Regions from separate parts of the Streptomyces sp. NPDC059255 genome, predicted to be linked through region 2. Evidence: riboswitches for the same ligand, from Rfam matches in the RefSeq annotation. Region 2 holds a riboswitch; each other region holds the start of a gene.

What was found. A riboswitch is a leader RNA that binds a small molecule or an ion and turns the genes downstream of it on or off. The one in region 2 is predicted to bind cyclic di-AMP.
Region 1: it holds a riboswitch for cyclic di-AMP, as region 2 does, so the genes downstream of both, ACFXKG_RS22535 (transglycosylase SLT domain-containing protein) here and ACFXKG_RS17400 (C40 family peptidase) in region 2, are expected to answer to the same signal.
Region 3: it holds a riboswitch for cyclic di-AMP, as region 2 does, so the genes downstream of both, ACFXKG_RS07190 (M23 family metallopeptidase) here and ACFXKG_RS17400 (C40 family peptidase) in region 2, are expected to answer to the same signal.

Annotation. Positions count from the first base shown of each region.
Region 1 covers NZ_JBHYZP010000019.1:100,345-105,662, reverse strand. The annotation lists gene ACFXKG_RS22550 (trypsin-like serine peptidase) at 1-303, shown strand, start outside; gene ACFXKG_RS22545 (hypothetical protein) at 470-880, shown strand; gene ACFXKG_RS22540 (amino acid permease) at 1,091-2,491, shown strand; gene ACFXKG_RS22535 (transglycosylase SLT domain-containing protein) at 2,654-3,421, opposite strand; cyclic di-AMP (ydaO/yuaA leader) riboswitch at 3,426-3,589, opposite strand; gene ACFXKG_RS22530 (enolase C-terminal domain-like protein) at 4,098-5,318, opposite strand, start outside.
Region 2 covers NZ_JBHYZP010000013.1:70,547-75,864, reverse strand. The annotation lists gene ACFXKG_RS17410 (ATP-dependent Clp protease proteolytic subunit) at 2-628, shown strand; gene ACFXKG_RS17405 (hypothetical protein) at 635-943, shown strand; cyclic di-AMP (ydaO/yuaA leader) riboswitch at 1,249-1,445, shown strand; gene ACFXKG_RS17400 (C40 family peptidase) at 1,449-1,922, shown strand; gene ACFXKG_RS17395 (ATP-binding protein) at 1,982-2,428, opposite strand; gene ACFXKG_RS17390 (helix-turn-helix domain-containing protein) at 2,685-3,539, shown strand; gene ACFXKG_RS17385 (DUF397 domain-containing protein) at 3,548-3,802, shown strand; gene ACFXKG_RS17380 (8-amino-7-oxononanoate synthase) at 3,799-5,004, opposite strand; gene bioB (biotin synthase BioB) at 5,148-5,318, shown strand, end outside.
Region 3 covers NZ_JBHYZP010000003.1:332,602-337,919, forward strand. The annotation lists gene ACFXKG_RS07185 (PP2C family protein-serine/threonine phosphatase) at 1-1,056, shown strand, start outside; cyclic di-AMP (ydaO/yuaA leader) riboswitch at 1,305-1,459, shown strand; gene ACFXKG_RS07190 (M23 family metallopeptidase) at 1,471-2,520, shown strand; gene ACFXKG_RS07195 (aldo/keto reductase) at 2,643-3,587, shown strand; gene ACFXKG_RS07200 (PrsW family intramembrane metalloprotease) at 3,611-4,888, opposite strand; gene trmB (tRNA (guanosine(46)-N7)-methyltransferase TrmB) at 5,043-5,318, opposite strand, start outside.

The DNA of each region.
Region 1 (5,318 bases), on a different contig from region 2:
GCGGGGATGAGCCTCTGGGGGTATCCGGCCGCGCCGCCGTTCGACGGTGAGCGGATGTTCTCCTGCCAGGGCCGCCCCGGCCGGCTCTCGGTCCGGGACGACCAGCCGTCGCTGTACCGGGTCGGCTGCACGATGACCGGGGGCTCCTCCGGCGGCGGCTGGTTCATCGAGGACGCGCAGGGGCGGTCCGCGCTGGTGAGCAACACGTCCATCGGCCCGAGCGCCCAGACCTGGCTGGCGGGTCCCTACCTCGGCCCGGGGGCGAAGGCGATCTACGACGCCGTCAGCGACAAGTTCGCCTGAGCGGTCCGGGTGAAGGGGCCGGACGAGGGGTCCGGTACGCAGCGCGTTGAGGGTCCGGTACGTGGTCGGGGCGGCGGTCCGTTACGCGGTCCGGGCAGACTCGCGGTAGCGCCGGGGCCCCGGCGTCTCCCGTTCCCGTACGGCCACACGAAAGCGAGATCCGAAGGTGCCGCACATCATCGTCGAGTACACCCCGAACCTGGCCGAGGACCTGGACGTCGAGACGCTCCTCGACGTCCTGCACGAGACCGCGCTCGGCCTGGGCGTCTTCCCCCGCTGGGGCACCCGCACGCTCGCCATGCCGGCGACCGCTGCCCGGGTCGGCGACCGTCCGGGGAGCGGGCCCGCCAACGGCCATGTGCAGATCAGGCTGACGATCGCGCCCGGCCGCCCCGAGGAGCTCAGGAGCCGGATAGCGGACGAGCTCTTCGCGGCGGCGGAGAAGCACCTGGAGCCGATCGCCGCCCGCCGCCCGGTCGGCTTCCAGCTCACGATCACCGAGTTCGACGCCTCGGTCACCCGGACCGGCGGCAGCATCGCCGGCTCCCCGACCCACCGGCCACCGCTCGACGCGTAGGCCCGGGCCGGCGCGCCGGCCCGGGCGGCCCTTTCCAGCTCCGTGCGGCCCCGTCCGCCGCCGCACCCGGTGGCGGACGGGAGCCAGGGGCGGGCGCGCCGGTCGTCGCGTCCGGAAACGTTTTGCCTGGACGGGGGGCGTCCGGGGAGACTGCGAGGACCGCACCACCGCGTCCCCTCACCGGCCCCGAAAGCAGTCTGAGCCCTCCCCATGCACGACCGACTCACCTCCCGCCCCACCGCCACACCCGCCGCCGAATCCGCCGAACCGCTGGCCGGCGGGCTCAAGCAGCGCCATCTCACCATGCTCGGGCTCGGGGGCGTCATCGGCGCCGGGCTCTTCGTCGGTTCCGGCGCGGGGATCGCGCTGGCCGGACCCGGGATCGTCGTCTCGTACCTGATCGCGGGCGCGCTCGCGATGTGCGTGATGCGGATGCTGGGCGAGATGTCGACGGCCATGCCCGCGTCGGGCTCGTTCTCCGTGCACGCCGAGCGCGCGCTCGGCCGGTGGGCGGGTTTCAGCGTCGGCTGGCTGTACTGGTTCCTGCTCGTCGTCGTGCTCGCCGTGGAGGCGACGGGGGCGGCGCAGATCGCGAACGGCTGGCTGCCCTCCGTACCGCAGTGGGCGTGGGTCCTGGTCTTCATGGTCGTCTTCACCGGTGCGAACCTCGCCGCCGTGAAGAACTTCGGCGAGTTCGAGTTCTACTTCGCGGCCCTGAAGGTCTTCGCGATCGTCGCGTTCCTGGTCCTCGGGCTCCTCGCGGTCCTCGGTGTCCTGCCCGACACCCGCCCGGCCGGTCTCGCCAACCTCACCGGGCAGGGCGGCTTCCTCCCCAACGGCTGGCAGGGTGTGACCTCCGGGGTGCTCGCCGTGATCTTCGCCTTCGGCGGTCTGGAGGTCGTCACGATCGCGGCGGCCGAGTCCGACGACCCGGTGCGCTCGGTGGCCCGCGCGGTGCGCAGCGCGGTCTACCGGATCCTGTTCTTCTACGTCGGCTCGATGGCGGTCATCGTGGCCGTGCTGCCCTGGACGGCACAGAAGGCGGGGCTCAGCCCGTACGTCACGGTCCTCGACGCGATCGGTATCCCGTCGGCCGGGCAGATCATGAACATCGTGGTGTTCGTGGCGCTGCTCTCGGCGCTCAACGCCAACCTGTACGGCTCCTCCCGGATGGTCTTCTCCCTGGCCGAGCGGGGCGAGGCGCCGAAGGCCCTGCTGAAGGTGAGCGGGTCGGGCGTGCCCCGGCGGGCGGTGCTGGCGTCGGTGGCGTTCGGGTTCGTCTCCGTCCTGCTCAATCTGAAGTGGCCCGACTCGGTCTTCCTGTACATGCTCAACGCGGTCGGCGCGGTGCTGCTCTTCGTCTGGGCGATGATCGCCGTCTCGCAGCTGCGGCTGCGCCCGCGCGTCGAGCGGGAGGCGCCGGAGCGCCTGGTCCTGCGGATGTGGCTGTTCCCCGGCCTGACGTGGGTGACGCTCGCCGCGATGGCGGCGGTGTTCGTGCTGATGCTGCTCGACGACGCGGCCCGCCCGCAGCTCCTCTGGTCCCTGGGCGCGACGGCGCTCGTGCTGGCGGTGGCGGGGGTACGGGAGCTACGCGCGCGGCGTTCGTGACGCGTACGACACGTGTGACACGTAGGACACGTGTGACACGTAGACGCGTGTGACACGTAGACGCGTGTGACGGGTACGCGAACGGGCCCCGTCCCCGTCGTCCTGAGACGGCGGGGCCGGGGCCCGGTGCGTTCGTCACCCGTCGGGCGACGCGGGTCCGGTCTAGTAGGGACCGTTCACGTTGTCGATCGAGCCGTACCGGTCGGCGGCGTAGTTGCACGCGGCCGTGATGTTGGCGACCGGGTCGTAGGCGTCCATCGCCGTACCGGGCACGTGGTACGCCTGGAACGTCGGGGCGATGACCTGGAGCAGCCCCTTGGACGGAACGCCGTTCTGGGCGTTGATGTCCCAGTTGTTGATGGCGTTCGGGTTGCCCGAGGACTCACGCATGATGTTGCGGTGGATGCCCTCGTAGCTGCCGGGGATCCCGTGCTGGGCCATGACGTCCAGCGCCTCGCGGATCCAGCCGTCCAGGTTGTCGGTGTACGTCTTCGCGACGGCCGGCTCGACCGAGCCGCTCCCGGCGGACTCCGTACTCGTCTCCGCGGCGGTGGTCGCCGGGGCGGCGGCCTTCTTCCCGTTGACGGTCAGCTTGAGGCCGGGGTGCACGAGCGACGGGTTGGCGCCGACGGCGCTCCGGTTGTCCTCGTAGAGCTTCTGCCAGCCGCCGCTGACGGAGTGGGCCTGTGCGATCTTCGACAGGGAGTCGCCCTCGACCACGACATAGGTCGTGGCGGTGGTCTTCGGCGTGGCGGCGGGAGCCTCCGCGGCCTTGGCCGCACGGACGTGTTCCACCGTCGCGGGCGCCGCCTGGGCGGTGGCCGCGGTGACCAGCGGAATCGCGAGAGCGGCGCCCCCGGTGCCGACCGCGACGAGGCGACGGGCGATCGAGCCGGTTCTGGGACGGCGGTGCTTGGCGTTTCTGGGCACGACGAATTCCTCTCCGTCGCCTGCGAGGTGAGCTGTCGGGTTCGGGCTGGAGATGCCCGGCCGTACGGCGGTGCGTACGGCTTCACCCCGAGCCGTTCCGGAAATCCGGACCGGCGACTTACCTGGGTCCCCCGCTCCTGCCTTGTGACGGATAGGTGTGTGGGTCTCCGGACAGCGGCAGGATTGGGCGTTCCATCCGGATGGACGAGAACGTAAGCGAGATATCAGGACGGCACAAGTTCCGAATTTTCGGGTCAATCACCCTTTCGGAGGCGTCCCGGGAACTCAACTTTCCTCTCCTGGGAGAGAAAGCGTCCACCTCGCTCCGCCCGCCCGCCGAGGCAGAGGTGACACAGGTCACGAACGTAACGGAATAATCGGACAGGCAAAAGGCGTCAGAGGCTACAAGTGCCCCTAACGCCACCTAACTTCACTTAACGGTAAATACCGACAAAACGCCCTTATCGGTCTCCGGCGGGCGAGAGGATCCATCGCCCTCCCACCCGACTCTCCGACAACTGGGAACACCCGGCGGGAATTGAACCGGAACCCCTTCGAATTCACCGGACGATTCATTCTTCTGACGGCCTGTCGCGCCATGGCACGCCATGGCGTGCCTTCGTACCGCATCCTCGTTCCGCCGTCGCAATAGGCGGGACATGAGTGCGGCAATGTCTCATCTCACCAAGCAGGGACGCTTGCTGTCGAACTCCCAGTCCCGTACCAGAAAACGCATCCCGGCGGCGTCGTCCCGGCCGGAGAGGTTCTTCTCCACGTACAGCTCATGGGCGGCGAGAAGCCGGTCCATGTCGAGTTCGACGCCGAGCCCCGGGGTGTCGTCGACGGCGACCTCGCCGGCGACGATGCGCGGGGGCTCCACGGTCAGCCGCTCCAGGCCCTCCTGCCAGATCCAGTGGGTGTCCAGGGCGTTGTACTCCCCGGGGGCGGCGGCCCCGCAGTGGGCCATCATCGCCAGCGAGATGTCGAAGTGGTTGTTGGAGTGGCAGCCCCACGTCAGCCCCGTCGCATGGCAGAGCTGGGCCACCCGCACCGACCCCTGCATGGTCCAGAAGTGCGGGTCGGCGAGCGGGATGGAGACCGACTGCAGCGCCATCGCGTGGGTGAGCTGGCGCCAGTCCGTCGCGACCATGTTGGTCGCGGTGGGCAGGCCGGTGGCCCGGCGGAACTCCGCCAGGATCTCCCGGCCCGAGAAGCCGTCCTCCGCTCCGCACGGGTCCTCGGCGTACGCGAGCGTGCCGACCAGGGGCCGGCACAGTTCGACCGCTTCCCGCAGCGACCAGGCGCCGTTGGGGTCGAGGGTGATCCGCGCCCCGGGGAAGCGTTCCTTCAGCGCGCGTACGGCCTTGACCTCCTCCGCCCCCGGCAGGACACCGCCCTTGAGCTTGAAGTCCCGGAAGCCGTACCGCTCGTACGTCGCCTCCGCCTGCCGGACGATCGACTCCGGGGTCAGCGCCTCCTCGCGCCGGACGCGGTACCACTCGACGTCCGCGCCGGGTTCCCGGACGTACTCCAGGTCGGTCCTGCCGGGGTCGCCGACGTAGAAGAGGTAGCCGAGGACCCGTACCGCGTCACGCTGTTTGCCGTCCCCGAGCAGCGCGGCCACCGGCACCTCCAGGTGCTGGCCCAGCAGGTCGAGGAGCGCCGATTCGACGGCCGTCACGGCGTGCACCGTGGTGCGCAGGTCGAAGGTCTGCTCCCCGCGCCCACCCGCGTCACGGCCGCCGAACCGCTCCCCCAGGGCCCGCAGCACCCGCTTGTGGTCGCCCAACCGGCTTCCGACGACGAGAGGTTGGGCCTCGCGCAGCGTACGGGTGATGCGCTCGCCACCCGGCACCTCGCCCACGCCGGTCCGGCCCTCGGAGTCCTGGACGACCAG
Region 2 (5,318 bases):
CATGCAGCGCCCTTCGGCCCGCTACGTCCTGCCCGAGTTCACCGAGCGGACGAGTTACGGAAGCCGCACCCTCGATCCGTACTCCCGGCTCCTGGAGGACCGGATCGTCTTCCTGGGGACCGCCGTCGACGACACCGCCGCGAACGATGTGATCGCGCAGCTCATCCACCTCGAGTACGCCGCCCCCGACCGGGACATCAGCCTCTACGTCAACTCGCCGGGCGGTCCGATCAGCGCCATGTCGGCGATCTACGACACGATGCAGATCATCACCTGCGACGTGGAGACGGTCTGTCTCGGCCAGGCCGCCTCGACCGCCGCCGTACTCGTGGCGGCCGGGGCTCCCGGCAAGCGGATGGCGCTGCCCGGCGCCCGGATCGTCCTCCAGCAGCCCGCCGTCGAGGAGCCGCTGCACGGGCAGCCCTCCGATCTGCTGATCCACGCGGAGGAGTTGCTGCGGCTGCGGAGCCTGGTCACCGGGACACTGGCGCGCCACACCGGCCGGAGTACGGAACGGATCGCCGCCGACATCGACCGGGACACGATCCTCGACGCGCCCGGGGCCCGGTCGTACGGGCTGATCGACCACGTCGTCCAGAACCGCACGACCTCCACCGGCGGGCGGTGAGGGCCGGTGCTGCCACCCGAACTGCCGCCGCTGCCCGCCCTCACCCGGGCCGAGTGCGAGGTCGTCGACCACTATCTGCGGATCGTGGACCTGTTGGGCCGGATCAACCCCGCGCGCGGCACGGACACCTACGCCGCGCTGCGCGCCGCGCAGGCCCTGCCCGCCCAAGTGACCGGACTGCGGGACGCCCTGACGGTCATGCACCAGCGGGGCGAGCGGGAGCTGTACGCGACCACGCTGGCGAGGGCGTTGCGGACGCTCGACGGGGAGCGGCGGACCGGTCGGGTCACCCTCCCGCCCGAACAGCCGACTTGAGGGTGCGCGCCGTTCCCGTATGGCCGCGTCCATACGAGAAGAACTCGCACATTCGGCGTATGAACTGACCGGACGGAATCGGCGAGGCGAGTTGCGCGATCCGGCCGGGGCGTCGGCGCACGTGATCGTTACGCCGCAGGTACAGCCCTCATCGCCGCGCGCGACCCGGCGACGGAATCACCCGTCGCCACCCACATGGGCCAAGGGTGACTAACTTCACATATCGTCGTTTCAGCAGGGAATTCGAGAGGTTTCTGGGTCAAGATCCCTGGGACGACAAGCCCCCGCCAGCCCTGGCGAGGCGGTCCGGGCGGACGCCGAGTCCTGCCGCCGTTCCGGATGACGGGTCGACAGGAGTGGATCGGCAGGAGTGGAGGACCCAGGCAGTACGGGACGACGCCCGTCGTGGTCGTTCCTCGGGGTGAAGCCGTTCACGCGGCCGGGCAACTTCGCCAGCCCGAACCCGACAGGTCATCCTTCACAGGCGGCTGACGAAGGGTTGCGCATGACCGCGCAGACACATGTCCCGTCTCTGCTGTCCCGGGCGGGGGCCGTATCGGCCCTCACGCTCGCCACGGTCGCCGGCACGATGCTGGCACCTGGCGCGGCGTCAGAAGCCGAGGCCGCCACGCTCAGTGTCAGGGCTCTGAAGATCGCGGAGTCGAAGAAGGGGTCCCCGTACATGTACGGCGCCACGGGGCCGCACCGCTTCGACTGCTCGGGGCTGACGCTCTATTCGTTCAAGAAAGCCGGCAAGCAGCTCGCCCGCACGGCTCAGGCGCAGTACAACCAGACCCGGCACATCTCGTCCTCCTCGCGGCGCAAGGGCGACCTGGTGTTCTTCCATTCCGGGCGGTACGTGTACCACGTCGGGATCTACGCGGGCAACGGAAGGATCTGGCACTCGCCGAAGACAGGCTCGCTGGTCCGGCTGGAGAGGATCTGGTCCAGGAGCGTCCTGTACGGCCGGGTGAGGTGAGCATGGTCGCTGGCCGCTCCGCGCCCGCGGCGCCGCGGAGGCACGCCTCGGCGGGGGCGCTACGAAGCGGGTGCGGCCGGCGACAGCGGGACCGTCCAGGGCAGGGCGATCCAGACCGTCTTGCCGCCCTCCTCGGTCGGGGTGACCGACAGCCGCCCACCGGCCTCGGCCGTCAGCGAGCGGATGATGACCATCCCGCGGCCGTTGTCCTGCTGCACGGCCGCGGGCAGCCGCTGGGGCCAGCGCGGATGACTGTCGGTCACCCCGATGCGCAGCCGTTCCTCGCGGTCGAGCCGTACCTCCACGGTGAACGTGGGCGACCGGCCGAAGGTGTGCTGCACGGCGTTGGTCACCAGCTCCGAGACGATCAGCCGGACCGTGTCCGCCGTGGCCGCCTCACCCGGCAGCCCCCAGTCGGTCAGGAGGTCCGCCACATACCGTCGGGCGGTGGGCACCGAGGCGGGCTCGCTCGGCAGGGTGATGGATGCTTCCTGGTGGTCGGCCATGGCGACGCTGTCCCTTTCCCGCCGGACCGGACTCCGGCACAGCTGATGACTGCGCGGACGGCCTCGGACCGTGCTGCGCGACAGCCTGCCACTGATCGCACCATCCGCACCTCCGATCCACCGAGATCTGCATATATCTGTCGCTCAAAGCGGTGAACTCTGCAACGCGAGACCGTATTTGGGCGCCGGAAAGATAACTTCTCCGCCTTGACGCCGTTCGGCGTGACGGAGAAGAACGCGGAGAGGGGATTCGGCCATGCGGCATATTCCGGTGGTACGTCGGCAGCGGCTCGGCGAGGAATTGCGCAGGCTGCGCCGTAGCGCGGGGCTCACCAGTGGTCAGACGGCGCGGCTGCTCGGCTGGCACCAGTCGAAAGTGAGCAGGATCGAAACCGGCGTCAGCGGGGTGCGGGACGGGGATCTGGCGGCGCTCCTCGACGCGCTGGGCATCGAGGACCAGCGGCTGCGCTCGCTGCTGCGGGCCCTCGCGGGCACGGCGGACGGCACGGGGTGGTGGACGGCGTACAGCTCGGTCATCCCACCCACGTACCGGGACTTCATCGCCCTGGAGTCCCAGGCGAGCACCGCGCACACGCTGGAGACCTCCGTGGTGCCCGGGCTGCTCCAGACCTCGTCCTACGCCCGCGCCGTGACCAGGGCGGCGCTGACGGGGAAGCCGGACGGGACGGTGGACTCCCTGGTCGATGTGCGGCTCACCCGCCAGGAGGTGCTGACGCGCGACGAGAGTCCGCTGCGGCTGCACGCCGTGGTCGACGAGGCGGTGTTACGGAGAGAGGTGGGCGGCCCCGGGGTGATGCGCGATCAGCTGCGGCGGCTCACCCGGCTCGCCCGGCTTCCGCAGATTTGTCTCCAGGTGCTGCCGTTCACCGCCGGCGGCTATGCCGGGTTGACGGGGCCTTTCGTCATCTTCTCTTTTCCGAACATTACCGATCTGGATTTAGTCATTCTCGACCATTTAACGAATAGCCTCTATCTGGAGCGGAAAGAGGACCTTGAGGCGTACCGCGTCGCCTTCGACGCGATGCGGGCGCACGCCCTCTCGACAGAGGATTCATCGGATCTCATCGCCGGGATCAGTGACGGCGCGTAGGGAGCATCATGTCCGCTTGCCTCGCACAGCCCCCCACCCCACATCCCGTACCCCTTTCACCCCCGCGGAGCTGGCGGCGCAGCAGTCACAGCGTCGGCGCCAACAACTGCGTGGAGTGCGCCCGGAACGACGCGGGCGCGCTGGCCGTACGGGACTCCAAGAACCTCGCCCTGCCCCAGCTGGCCTTCTCGCCCGGCGCGTGGACGTCCTTCGTCCGCGCGCTGGACGGACGGCGGACCGGATCGCAGGGCGAAGTCCGCTAGCGCGCGTCCGGGCGCGGTGACGCGGTCCCGGGCGCGAGGGCGACGATCGTCCGTACCGCCGCGCCGATCTGTTCCTCCGTCAGGTCGGCGCGGGCGGTCAGCCTGATCCGGGAGATGCCGTCCGGGACCGAGGGCGGGCGGAAGCAGCCCACGGCCAGCCCCGCCGCCCGGCACCCGGCCGCCCAGTCCACGGCCGCCTCGGGCGACGGCGCCTGTACGGAGACCACGGCGGCGTCGGGGCGCCCGGCCGTCAGCCCCGCCCCGGTCAGCAGCCGGTGCAGCGTACGGGCGACCTCCCTGGCCCGCTCGGCGCGTTCGGGCTCCCGACGCAGCAGCCGCAGACCCTCCAGGGCGGCGCCCGCGGCCGCGGGCGCCAGTCCCGTGTCGAAGATGAACGTCCGCGCGGCGTTGACGAGATGGTCGATCACCCTGGCCGGGCCGAGGACGGCGCCGCCCTGGCTGCCCAGGGACTTGGAGAGGGTGAGCGTGGCCACCACCCCGGGGGCCCCCGCGAGCCCCGCCGCGTCGAGGGCGCCCCGGCCGCCCGTGCCGAGCACGCCCAGCCCGTGCGCGTCGTCGACGAGCAGGGCCGCGCCCCGGCCGTGGCAGACCGCCGCCAGCCCGGCGAGCGGCGCGGCGTCACCGTCCACCGAGAAGACCGCGTCGCTCACCACCAGCGCGCGCCGCCCCGGGTGAGCGTCGAGTGCCTTGGCGACGGCCTCGGGGGCCGCGTGCGGTACGACGACGGTCTCGGCGCGGGAGAGCCGGCAGCCGTCCACGATCGAGGCGTGGTTGCCGGCGTCGGAGACGAGCAGTCCGTCACGGGAGGTGAGCGCGGTGAGCGCGGCGAGGTTGGCCGCGTACCCGGACGAGAAGACCAGCGCGGCCTCGAAACCGCAGAAGCCGGCCAGCTCCCGTTCGAGTTCGGCGTGGAGTTCGGTGCTGCCGGTGACCAGCCGGGACCCCGTGGCGCCCGCGCCCCAGCGGCGGGCTGCCGCCACGGCGGCGCCGGTCACGGCGGGGTGCCGGGCCAGCCCGAGGTAGTCGTTGCTCGCCAGGTCCAGCAGGGGCGAGTCGGCCGGGCGCGGCCGGAGCGCCCGGACCAGCCCGGCCCGCTCGCGGCGCCGCGCCTCGCCGTCGGTCCAGTCGAAGGGATCGGCCGGCTGCGGGAGGCCGGTCCGGTCGAGAGGATCCTGCTCCATCGGTCCCGTCCTTTTGTAGGCAGCTCACAGACCCTAACCGTCGTCGAACCCATTGTTAGTGTGGCTATGCACACACCTCGATCAGGCGGTGTTGTGGGGTTCCTCCGTGGCCAGGACGCGCCCCGTGCGCCAGGATCGGCACCATGGATCTGCTGAACACGCTGGTGGAGAAGGGCCTGCGGCGCGAGCTGCCGACCCGCGAAGAAGCACTCGCCGTGCTGGCGACCTCCGACGACGAGCTGCTCGACGTGGTCGCGGCGGCCGGCAAGGTGCGCCGTCAATGGTTCGGGCGGCGGGTGAAGCTGAACTATCTG
Region 3 (5,318 bases), on a different contig from region 2:
GGCGGGGTGGTGCTCGACCTGGTGACCCCGGCCCGCGTGACCGCGGCGCCGTTCTTCGCCGCCGCCCCGCTGATCGCCGCCCCGTTCTTCCCGCTGCTCGGCGTCCTGCTGGTGGCCGTGGCCTCGCTCGCCGCCGAGGTGGCGCTCCGTATCCATACGGACACGCTCACGACGGTGGTGTCGGTCAGCGAACTGCTGACGGTGCTGGTCGTCTCCGCCCTCGCGCTCTACATCAACGGCGTCGTCAGACGCAGCGGCGAACGGCTCGCCTCCGCCCGCGTCATCGCCGAGACCGCCCAGCGCGCCGTGCTGCCCAGACCCGCCGAGCGGATCGGCGGGCTGCGGATCGCGGCGCGGTACGAGGCGGCGCAGGAGGGCGCGTTCATCGGCGGCGACCTGTTCGCCGTGCAGGACACGCCGTACGGGGTACGGCTGGTCGTCGGCGACGTACGGGGGAAGGGGCTGGAGGCGGTCGAGGCGGTCGCCGTCATCATCGGGTCGTTCCGGGAGGCGGCGGAGCAGGAGAGCTCGCTGGAGGGCGTCGCGCAGCGGCTGGAGCGCTCGCTCCTGCGGGAGGGGACGGGGCGGGACGGGCTCGATGTCTTCGAAGGGTTCACCACGGCCGTACTGGCGGAGATCCCGCACGGCGAGGGCATCGTACGGCTCGTCAACCGGGGCCATCCCGAGCCGCTGATCTGTCACGGCGGTGCCGTACGGATGCTGAGGGCGCAGGACCCCGCGCTGCCGCTCGGCATGAGCGAGCTGGGCGCGTGGCCCGACCGGGCCGAGCAGTCCGCGTACCCCGACGGCGCGACGCTGCTCTTCTACACGGACGGGCTCACCGAGGCGCGCGACGCGCACGGGATCTTCTACGTCCCGTGCGAGCGGCTCGACGGGCGGATCTTCCAGGGGCCCGACGAAATGCTCCAGGCGCTGATCGACGACGTACGGCGGCACACGGGCGGCGGAAGCCAGGACGACATGGCGCTGCTGGCGATCAGCCGGCCCTCGGAGGGCGAGCCGGAGCGGCGTCGGACGATGCCGATCGTGCCCTGAGCGCGCGGCATCACTCATGGTGACCGGCGGGTATCCCTCCGCATAACGTTTGACATACCGTCAAGTATGCAGGGCGGACCAATGTGCCCCGAGCGCCGATCAACTCGCCCGGATGCGCGCTCTTGTGTCCCGTTACGTCCGTTGCGAAGTCGTTAACGATCATCGGGAACAGCTTGGAATAAGGCCCTGGTCTCTATTAACGTTCGATAACGCAGCGCGGTTGTCCCAGCCGTCGCCAGAGATGGCACCGTGCGCGTGCGCCGAATCCCGCGAGGGAACCGGGGAACCACCAATTGGGGTGAATCGGGAGTTACTTGCCGCTTCGTGCGGCAGGGGACACCCGTAGGAGACCTTCCTGCTCCGAACCCGTCAGCTAACCCGGTAGGCGAGAAGGAAGGAAAGGAGCACGCCTCAGTGGCGTCCAACAAGCCTGCCCCCACGGCCACCTTCGAAACCCACTCCTTCGGCAGCGGCAGTGAGAACGAGGCGCCCGGGACCTGGGGGGAGTGGAATCCCACCGAGGAGTCCATCCGCCCCGTACGCGGCAGGCACCGCGTCGCCAAGCAGCGCAACGGGCTCGCCCGCAGCTCCACGGTCCTGGGTGTCGGCGTCATCGCCGCCGTCGGCGCGGGCGGCATCGCCACCGCGCAGGACAAGCCCGCGGTCTCCATATCCCTGCCCGACGCCATCGCGGACAACCTTCCCGACGCCAAGTCCCTGCCGGGGATGGGCTCCCTGGGGTCGGACGACGCGGACTCCGCGTCGGACGTGCTGGCCCGCGCGCCCCTGAGCACCGCCGGCCTGACCGCCGCGGACGCCGAGCAGGGCACCACCGACGCCGGCGAGGCGCTGCGCGCCCGCATCCTCCAGCAGGCCGAGCGGCAGCAGGCGAAGGCCGACGCGACGCAGCAGGCGGCGGAGGAGGACGCGGCCGCCGAGAAGGCCGCGAGCCAGGCCAAGGCGCGGCAGAACGACGCGGAGAAGAAGATCGAGGCGGCCAAGAAGAAGGCCGAGGCGGAGGCCAAGGCCAAGGCCGAGCAGGAGCGTCTCGCCAAGCTGGCGGCCAGCTTCTCCCTCCCCACCTCCTCGTACACCCTCACCTCCTCCTTCGGCCAGTCCGGCTCCCTCTGGTCCTCCGGCTACCACACCGGCCTGGACTTCGCGGCGCCGACGGGCACCCCCGTCAAGGCCGTGCACAGCGGCACCGTCAAGTCGGCCGGCTGGTCGGGTTCGTACGGCTACCGCACGGTCCTGGAGCTGGAGGACGGCACGGAGGTCTGGTACGCGCACCAGTCCTCGCTCTCGGTCAGCGCCGGGCAGAAGGTCTCCACCGGCGAGGTCATCGGCCGCGTCGGCGCGACCGGCAACGTCACCGGGCCCCACCTCCACCTGGAGGTCCACACGGCGGGCGGCACGGGCATCGACCCGATGGCGTGGCTGAACGGCAAGGGCATCAACCCCTGAGGCCGACGCCCCGGTCCTGAGGCCGGCCTCCCGGTCCTGAGGGTCTGGTCCTGAGGGAAGCAGGAGCACGCAGAGCGCCCCGAAACGGAATAAGGCGCTCTGCGGCGGGGTTGAAGTGACGCATGACGACTTTGCGCACACTCGGTTCCTCCGACCTCAAGGTCTTCCCGCTCGCCCTCGGCGGCAACGTCTTCGGCTGGACCGCGGACCGTACGGAGTCCTTCGCCGTCCTCGACGCGTACACCGCCGCGGGCGGCAATTTCGTGGACACCGCGGACGTCTACACGGCCTGGGTGGACGGCCATTCCGGTGGTGAGTCCGAGACCGTCCTCGGCGAGTGGTTCGCCGCGCGCGGCAACCGCTCCGACGTGCTCCTCGCGACGAAGGTGGGCGCGCACCCGGAGTTCAAGGGGCTGAAGGCGGCCACCATCAAGGCCGGGGCCGAGGAGTCGCTGCGGCGGCTCCGTACCGACTACATCGACCTGTACTACACGCACTTCGACGACCCGGACGTCCCGGTCGAGGAGATCGTCACCGCCCTCGACCAGCTCGTCACGGAGGGCAAGGTGCGTGCCGTCGCCGCCTCCAACATCAGCGCGGAGCGGCTGGACGCCTCGATCGCCTTCGCGGAGCGCGAGGGGCTGGCCCGGTACGTCGCGCTTCAGCCGCACTACAACCTGGTCTCGCGCGACACGTACGAGGGCCCCCTGCGGGACGCCGCGGTCCGCCACGGCCTCTCCGTCGTGCCGTACTTCGCCCTCGCCTCCGGCTTCCTCACCGGTAAGTACCGCCCCGGCACCCAGGTGGAGAGCGCGCGGGCCGGCAGCGCGGGCAAGTACCTGGAGTCCGAGCGGGGCGTCAAGGTGCTCGCCGCGCTGGACCGGATCGCCGCGGCGCGCGGCGCCGAGGTCGCCACCGTCGCGCTCGCCTGGCTGGCGGCGCAGCCGACCGTCATCGCGCCCCTCGCCTCCGCGCGCACGGTCGAGCAGCTTCCGACGCTGCTCGCGGGCGCCGAGCTGGAGCTGACGGCGGAGGAGCTGGCGGAGCTGACCGCCGCCTCCGCCTGACGGAGGTCACACCCGGACAGGTGTCAGTACTGGCGGTACGGGTTGTAGCCGTCGTAGTCGATGTACGGCGGCGGCACCCGTACCCGGCCGGTGGCCCGCGCCGCGTAGGTCAGCGCGGGCCCGGCTATCTCCTTGCGCTCCCACAGGTGGTGCAGCAACTCCTGCTCGCGCTCCACGAAGTCCGGGCCGACCGGGTCCCGCCCGGCCCGGTGGCGCAGAAACGCCAGGGACGTCGCGAACGCCTCGTACTCCGCGACCGTCCGCGCCGCCGCGGGCCCGTGGTGACGCCCCGCGAACCCCCGCGCCATGGAGCGCGCCCGCATCGAGGAGAGCGCGGGGGGCGCGGCCGCGGCCAGCCACCCCGCGGCGGCGTACGCGGGCAGCTCGGCCGCGAGCGTGCGCAGCTCGCGCTGCCGGCTCCAGATCACCAGCCAGGTCAGCAGCCCGAAGACCGGGACCATGAAGGCCCCGTACACGGCGTAGAAGCCGAAGGGGCCGAAGAGCGACCCCGAGCCGTTCCACAGGGCGTGCATGCCCATCGCGAGGAACAGCCCGAGCAGCGGAAAAGCCACGCGGCGGATCTTCTGCCGCCGGGCCGCCATCGCCGCCAGGCCGAAGCCGATGCCCGCCGCCGCGGTGAAGAGCGGATGCGCGAACGGCGACATCACGACCCGTACGAAGAAGGTGGCCGCCGTGACCGAGTTCAGCCCGGAGTACCCCTGGCTCTGGTCCTCGCCGAACGCGTTGCCCAGATAGAGGATGTTCTCCGTGAACGCGAAGCCGGTGGCGCTGAATCCCGCGATCACGACGCCGTCGACCAGCCCCGTGAAGCTGCGTCTGCGGAAGAGGAAGATCAGCAGGATCGCCGTCGCCTTCGCGCTCTCCTCGACGACCGGCGCTATCACCGTGGCGCCCAGCGACTCCGCGCCCGCCGGATCCGCGGTGGCGGTGGCGATCCACTCCGTCGCGAAGGAGTTCGCGATGATCGCGACGAGCGCCGCCGCGAAGGCGCCCCAGGCGAAGGCGAACAGCAGATTCCGCCACGGCCCCGGCTCGACCCGGTCCAGCCAGCGGAAGGCGGCCGCCAGCAGCGGTACGGGCAGGACGGCGAGCCCGAGGCCCACCAGGAAGCCCTGCGGCCCGGTCTGCTCCCGGACGAGCGCGAGGATCACCAGCGCGCAGAGCGCCAGTACCGTGATCACCGCCCAGGCCCTGACCGCCCTCCTGCGCCAGAACGCGCGCGTCGGCCGGTAACGCCTGCGGGCAGGCTCGGGCACGGCGCTCCACAGGTCGCCGCGCAGCTCCTGCTGCTCGTAGACGGGGATGGCCGGCTCCGGATCGGGGCGCTCGGAGTCGAGGCGCGGCGGACCGGGGCTCCGCTGGAACGGTTCTGACACCTGATGACCCTAACGAGGGGCACCGACACCCGGCGAGGGCCCGTGCCCGAACCCCGTGTCAGACGCGATCTCCGGCAGGAGTCCCGGCGGGAGTCCCGGTACGGCTCCCGGTACGGCTCCCGGTACGGCGGAACAGCAGGTCGTGCACCACGTGCCCCTTGTCGAGCCCCTGGCCCTCGAACCGGGTCAGCGGCCGGAAGGCGGGCCGGGGCGCGTAGCCGCCGTCCGGCGCCGTGTTCTCGAAGTCCGGATGCGCGGTGAGCTCGGCGAGCATCTGCTCGGCGTACGGTTCCCAGTCGGTCGCGCAGTGCAGTACGGCCCCGGGCTTCAGCCG